2 linked regions of the Desulfocurvus vexinensis DSM 17965 genome follow. The main gene of each other region encodes a partner of the protein of the gene in region 2 in a complex. Links are inferred from orthologs where the notes say so. Each region holds a gene or a part of one and is shown on either strand. Other genes may lie near its edges.

The links.
Region 1: the proteins of trxA (region 2) and G495_RS0108725 are in contact, whole or in part, in an NMR structure (PDB 2IPA), measured with the Bacillus subtilis proteins. The link is inferred for Desulfocurvus vexinensis DSM 17965 from one-to-one orthologs.

Annotation. Positions count from the first base shown.
Region 1 is NZ_JAEX01000010.1:28,010-31,269, reverse strand. What follows is about bases 1-2,949. They hold G495_RS0108725 (arsenate reductase ArsC), read right to left. Parts: upstream 1,715-2,949; coding sequence 1,286-1,714; downstream 1-1,285. Other genes in these bases: G495_RS0108715 (ArsR/SmtB family transcription factor), read right to left, coding at 2,854-2,949; arsB (ACR3 family arsenite efflux transporter), read right to left, coding at 1,732-2,829; G495_RS18400 (FliI/YscN family ATPase), read left to right, coding at 1-1,183. Outside these bases: more of G495_RS0108715, read right to left, coding at 2,950-3,198. UniProt on the Bacillus subtilis protein: Catalyzes the reduction of arsenate [As(V)] to arsenite [As(III)]. In vitro, can dephosphorylate para-nitrophenyl phosphate (pNPP).
Region 2 is NZ_JAEX01000002.1:515,393-518,415, reverse strand. What follows is about bases 26-2,737. They hold trxA (thioredoxin), read right to left. Parts: upstream 1,685-2,737; coding sequence 1,367-1,684; downstream 26-1,366. Other genes in these bases: tsaD (tRNA (adenosine(37)-N6)-threonylcarbamoyltransferase complex transferase subunit TsaD), read right to left, coding at 1,804-2,737; G495_RS0105335 (outer membrane protein assembly factor BamD), read right to left, coding at 412-1,140; G495_RS0105340 (hypothetical protein), read right to left, coding at 26-324. In the rest of the region: more of G495_RS0105340, read right to left, coding at 1-25; more of tsaD, read right to left, coding at 2,738-2,946; fbp (class 1 fructose-bisphosphatase), read right to left, coding at 2,924-3,023. UniProt on the Bacillus subtilis protein: Participates in various redox reactions through the reversible oxidation of its active center dithiol to a disulfide and catalyzes dithiol-disulfide exchange reactions.

The sequences.
Region 1 (3,260 bases), on a different replicon or contig from region 2:
CTACGCCGAGGTCGTGGGCTTCCGCGACGGGGCCTGCCTGCTCATGCCCTACGGCGAGATGCGCGGCGTGCGCCCCGGCTCGCTCATCAAGAACACCGCCAGCCCGCCGCTGTTCCCCGTGGGGCCCGCCCTGCTGGGCCGCACCGTGGACGCCTTCGGCGCACCCCTGGACGACGCCGGGCCCGTGGCCGCCACGGACTACTATCCGCTCTACGCCGAGCCCCTGAACCCCCTGCGCCGCCCGCGCATCGTCGAGCCCCTGGACGTGGGCGTGCGGGCCATCAACGGCCTGCTGACCCTGGGCAAGGGCCAGCGCGTGGGCATCATGGCCGGGTCGGGCGTGGGCAAGTCCACCCTCATGGGCATGATGGCCCGCTACACCTCCGCCGACGTGAACGTCATCGCCCTGGTGGGCGAGCGCGGCCGCGAGGTGCTCGAATTCATCGAAAAGGACCTCGGCCCCGAGGGCCTGGCGCGCTCGGTGCTCGTGGTCGCCACCTCGGACCACAGCCCCCTGGTGCGCATGCGCGCGGCCCACGCGGCCAGCGCCGTGGCCGAATATTTCCGCGACCAGGGCGCCGACGTTCTGCTGATGATGGATTCCGTGACCCGCTTCGCCATGGCCGCCCGCGAGGTGGGCCTTGCCGCTGGCGAGCCCCCGGCCACGCGCGGCTACACGCCCTCGGTCTTCGCCCAGCTGCCCAAGCTCCTGGAGCGCGCCGGGCGCTCCACGGCGGGCACCATCACCGGCATCTACACCGTGCTGGTGGACGGCGACGACTTCAACGAGCCCGTGGCCGACGCCGCGCGCTCCATCCTCGACGGGCACATCGTGCTGACCCGCGAGCTGGCCGACCAGGGCCACTACCCGGCCATCGACGTGCTCAAAAGCATCAGCCGCCTGCGCGCCGACGTGGCCCCCGAAGCCCAGCAGGAGCTGGGGCGCGGCTTCATCCGCCACCTGGCCACCTATGCCCGCGTGGAGGACATGGTCAACATCGGCGCCTACGCCCAGGGCTCCAACGCCGACATCGACGCCGCCATCCGCATGCACGGGCCCGCCCGGGGCTATCTCCAGCAGGCCGTGGGCCAGGGCTGCTCCCTGGCCGACAGCTGGGCCACCCTGGCCGAGGTCATGCAGCCGCCGCCCCCGCCTCCGCCGGGCCCGGGCCGGGGGCGCTAGCCGAGGGGCTGTTCAGCGCGGGGGGGCGCACAAACGCGACGGGGGGCCAGCCCAGGCTGGCCCCCCGTCGCGTTTGTGCGTGCGGGGGCTGCGCGGGCGGGGTCAGGGCTGGTCCAGGCTGGCGGGCAGCCCGGCCACGAAGGCGCGGATCTCGTCGCGTACGCGGCGGTAGGGGGCCATGGCCTCCTCGGGGCTGGCCGCGCCGCGCGCCAGGGCCGGGGGGTCGTCGAAGCCCACATGCACCCGCCGGGCCCGGCCCGGGAAATACGGGCAGGTCTCGTTGGCGTGGCCGCACAGGGTGACTATGGCGTCGAACTCCACAGCGGGCAGCTCGTCCACGGTCTTGGAGGTCTGGCCCGAGATGTCCACCCCCGCCTCGGCCATGGCCTGCACGGCCAGGGGGTTCAGCCCGTGGCGCTCGATACCGGCGGAGTGGGCCTCGATCTCCCCGGCCCGCAGGTGCCGGGCCCAGCCCTCGGCCATCTGGCTGCGGCAGGAATTGCCCGTACACAGGAACAGGATGCGCAGCATGGTGCCCTCCGTGGACGCTAGGCGCCCGGCTTGCAGCTGACGTGGCACACCCCGCCCGGGGTGTTCACGGCGTGGGGGAAATACCTGGCCCGCAGCCGCAGGGCCACGCCCACCAGCCCGATGAGCACCGGCACCTCCACCAGCGGCCCGATGACCGCCGCAAAGGCCTGGCCGGAGTCGATGCCGAACACGGCGATGGCCACGGCAATGGCCAGCTCGAAGTTGTTGGACGCGGCGGTGAACGACAGGGTGGTGGCCTGCTCGTAGGTCGCCCGGGCCTTGAACGACAGCCAGAACGACACCAGGAACATCACCAGGAAATAGATGCACAGGGGCACGGCCACGCGCAGCACGTCCAGCGGCAGCTGCACGATGTAGTCGCCCTTGAGGGAGAACATCACCAGGATGGTGAACAGCAGGAAGACCAGGGCCAGGGGGCTGATGGCCGGGATGAAGCGCTCCTCGTACCACTGGCGGCCCTTGAGCCGCAGCCCCAGGAAGCGCGAAAGCATCCCGCCCAGGAAGGGGATGCCCAGATAGATGAACACGCTCTCGGCGATCTGGCCCATGGTGATGTCCACCACCGCGCCCTCCAGCCCGAAGACCCCCGGCAGCACCGAGATGAAGAACCACGCGTACAGCGGGAAGAACAGCACCTGGAACACGGAGTTGAAGGCCACCAGCCCCGCGCAGTACTCCGTGTCGCCCCGGGCCAGGTCGTTCCAGACGATGACCATGGCGATGCAGCGCGCCAGGCCGATGAGGATCAGCCCGACCATGTACTCGTGGTGCCCGGAAAGAAAGGCCAGGGCCAGCCCGAACATGAGCAGCGGGCCGATGATCCAGTTCTGGACCAGCGACAGAGCCAGCACCCTGCCGTTGCGGAACACCTGGCCCAGCTCCTCGTAGCGCACCTTGGCCAGGGGCGGGTACATCATCAGGATCAGCCCCACGGCGATGGGGATGTTGGTGGTGCCCACCTGGAAGGAGTTGACCACGTCCTTGACGCCGGGCAGCAGCGAGCCGGTCATCACGCCGACGAACATGGCCAGGAAGATCCACAGGGTCAGGAAGCGGTCCAGGAAGGACAGGCGTTTTTCGCCAGTGTCGGCCATGGGGTGCTCCGTTTGGGCCGGGCCCTAGCAGGGCCTGCCCTGTTTGTCGCGCAGGTGCGCGTCCAGCCGCGCCAGATCGTCCGCAGCGCGGGGCTGCGCGCGCAGGGCGCCGAGCAGGGTGCCCTGCAGCTCGCCCGGGCCCGCGCCCGGCTCGTCGCGCAGGCGGTAGTACATCCACTTGCCGCTGCGCCGCCCCGCGACCCAGCCCGCGCCCCGCAGGTAGGCCAGGTGCCGCGACACCGAGGACTGGGGCATGTCCAGTACGGCCATGAGGTCGCACACGCACAACTCGCCCGTGCCGAGCAGGTTGAGGATGCGCAGGCGGGTTCCGTCCGACAGGGCCTTGAGGGTGGCAGCGAAATCATCCATGCATGCATCATATCCGCATGAGCGGATTTGTCAAGGCCGGGCCGAGGGGGGCGGCAGGCTCC
Region 2 (3,023 bases):
CACGGCGCACAGGTTGGGCACCCCGGACAGCAGCATGGGCACGGCGGCGGCCACGGCCTGCGGGGCCGAGGCGCAGGAGTCGTCCAGGAAGAGCACCGCGCAGTCCCGGGGCGCGACGCGCAGGCGCGAGGCGAAGCCCTGGCGATGGATCACGCCGTGCTCGCCCAGGGGGTCGGCCATGGGCCCCGCCAGGGCGTGGACCTGGGCGATGGTCTTCTTGATCCAGGCGCGGCGCGTGCCGTCCAGAGCCGCATAGGCCCGGGCGAACGCCTCGTCGGGCACCGCGAGTTCCTCGGCCCACCGCGGGAAATATCCTTGGCTCATGCCCTGCCCTCCCCGTGCCGGGCGCCCGGCAGGCCGGGCGCCAAGAAAAAAACGGCCCTTTGAGGGCCGTTTTCCAGGTGCATCACCCTACAGCCACTCGAACCACTGCTTCCAGCTGCCCTGTTCGCGTTCGCGTTCCTTGTCGGACGCGCCCTGCTGGTGGCGCAGGTAGGCCACCTTGGCCCGCTGCTCGGCGTAGGCCACCACCTCGGGCAGGTCGGCGTAATTGTCGGCCACGTGGCGGTAGCGGGTCCAGGCGGCGCCGTAGCGCTCGAGGTTCCAGTAGAAGTCGGCCACGAAGATCTCGTGCTCGGCGTGCTTGCGGCGGCACTCGACGATGTAGTCCCGGGCCTGGGGCGCGTACTTGCCGTCGGGGTACTCCTCGACCACGCGCCGGAAATATTCGATGGCCGAGTCGATGCGGTCCATGGGCCGGTCGATGGCCGTGGCGCTCTTGTAGTTGGCCATGCCGATCTGGAAGAGCACGTACTCGATCATCTCGTGGCGCGGGTGCCGCGCCTCGAACTCCACGTAGGCGTCGGAAGCGGGGATATACTGCTCGGCCAGGAAGTAGGCGTCGCCCAGGCCGATCTCGGCCCGGGCCGTATAGGGGCTGAAGGGATAGCGGTCCTTGAGGCGCTGGAAGTACTCCGCGGCCTGCATGTAGTCCTTGTCCTGCATGGCCTCCGCCCCGGCTTCGTACAGCTCCTGCGCCGTGTCCTCGGGGGGGGGCAGCAGGAAGTAGTCGATGTAGCCGCAGCCGGAAAGGCCAAGGAGCATCACCATCACGGCCAGGAGGCGAGGGATTCTGTTCATGTGTACCGTTGCGCGGTGTTGCCCGTCCGGGCGGGATGCCCGGTCCACGGACGCGCCCAGGCGCTGTGGGCGAAGCTCATCCGAAAGGTTCGTACCCAACCAGTGGCCTTGCGGTCAAGCCCGGAAAAAAACCGCCCCCGGCCACGGGCAACCCTTTGCCGCCACATGAAAAAAGGGCGGCCCGGCTGGCGCCGGTGCCGCCCGGGAAAACAGAACCGGAGCCGACCTACAGCTTGGAACTGAGCATTTCCTTGATGCTGCTCTTGGACACGGCGCCCGTGACCTGCTCCACGACCTCGCCGTTCTTGTAGAGAATGAGGGTCGGGATGGCGCGGATGCCGTACTTGCTGGGGGTGGCCTGGTTCTCGTCCACGTTCATCTTGGCGACCTTGACCTGCCCGGCGAACTCGGTGGCCAGCTCGTCCACGACCGGGCCCATGGCCCTGCAGGGGCCGCACCACGGAGCCCAGAAATCCACCAGCACGGGCAGATCGCACTGCAACACTTCGGACTCGAAATTGCCGTCGGAAACCTGCAAAGCCATATCGTACTCCTTTGTCGTTCTTACCGGTTCCACCGTCCGCCGGAAGCGGCAGCAAAAAAATTCGCCCCCTGCAAAGCTCCCGGGGCCCGCCCGCAAAACCTTGCCTGAGTCTCTCAACCCTAAGGGCGCCCCGTCCGGGTGTCAAGAGTCCAATCGCCACCGGCCCGGGCCTGGCCAGGCGCCCCTTGCAGGTAGTCCCAGGGGATGCTCCGGCCCCGGGGCACGGCCTCCAGGTCCAGCCCGTGGCGGTATCCGGCCTTGAAGAGATACTCCCCGGCCAGGGCGATCATGGCCGCGTTGTCGGTGCACAGCGCCAGGGACGGCAGCACGATGTCCAGCCCGCGCTCGCGGGCCAGGGCGGTCATGGCCGCGCGGACCATGCCGTTGGCCGCCACGCCCCCCGCGACCACCAGGGAGCGCACCCCCGGGCTGGCGTCCAGGGCACGGGCGGTCTTGATGCGTAGCGTGTCGGCCACGGCCAGGTTGTACGAGGCGCAGGCCCGGGCCAGGGGCTCCAGGGCGCCCCGGGCGCGTAGCGCCGCCACCAAAGCGTCCAGGTCGTCCACCAGGGCCGGGGCGCGCAGGTCCGGGTTGGCCGCCACGTGGTTGACCATGGCCGTCTTCAGGCCCGAGAAGCTGAAGTCCAGGTTGTCGTTGGCCACGTAGGGCCGGGGGAAGAGCGCCGGGTCCGCCTCGGCCAGCTGGCCGAGCACGTCGATGAACCGCCCGCCGGGGTACGGCAGGTTCAGGGTCTTGGCGGCCTTGTCGAAGGCCTCGCCCGCCGCGTCGTCCAGGGTCCGGCCCAGGGTGGTGAAGGCCACGGGGTTGTCCATGCGGTAGGTCTGGGTGTGCCCGCCGGAAACGAGCAGCCCCAGGGCCGGGAAGGCCATGGGCCGCTCCAGGGCCGGGGCCAGCAGGTGGGCCCAGAGGTGGTTCACGCCCACCAGGGCCGCGCCCGTGGCCAGCACGAGGCCCTTGGCCAGGCTCATGCCCACCAGCAGGCTGCCCAGCAGCCCCGGGCCGCGCGCCACGCACACGGCGTCCAGCTCGCCCAAGGCCACGCCCGTGTCGGCCACAAGGCCGTCCAGCAGCGGCCCCAGGGCGCGCAGGTGCTCGCGCGAGGCCAGCTCGGGCACTACCCCGCCGAACACCGCGTGGGCCCCGACCTGGGTGGCGATGCGCTGGGCCAGCAGCTGGCCGTCGCGCACCAGGGCCAGGGCCGTTTCGTCGCAGGAGGTCTCAACGCCCAGGCACAGTGTCACACCCACCCCGCAGCATGATCTCGCGCACCGCGCGCACGTCTTCGAGCGAGCCCACGAACAGCGGCACCCGCTGGTGC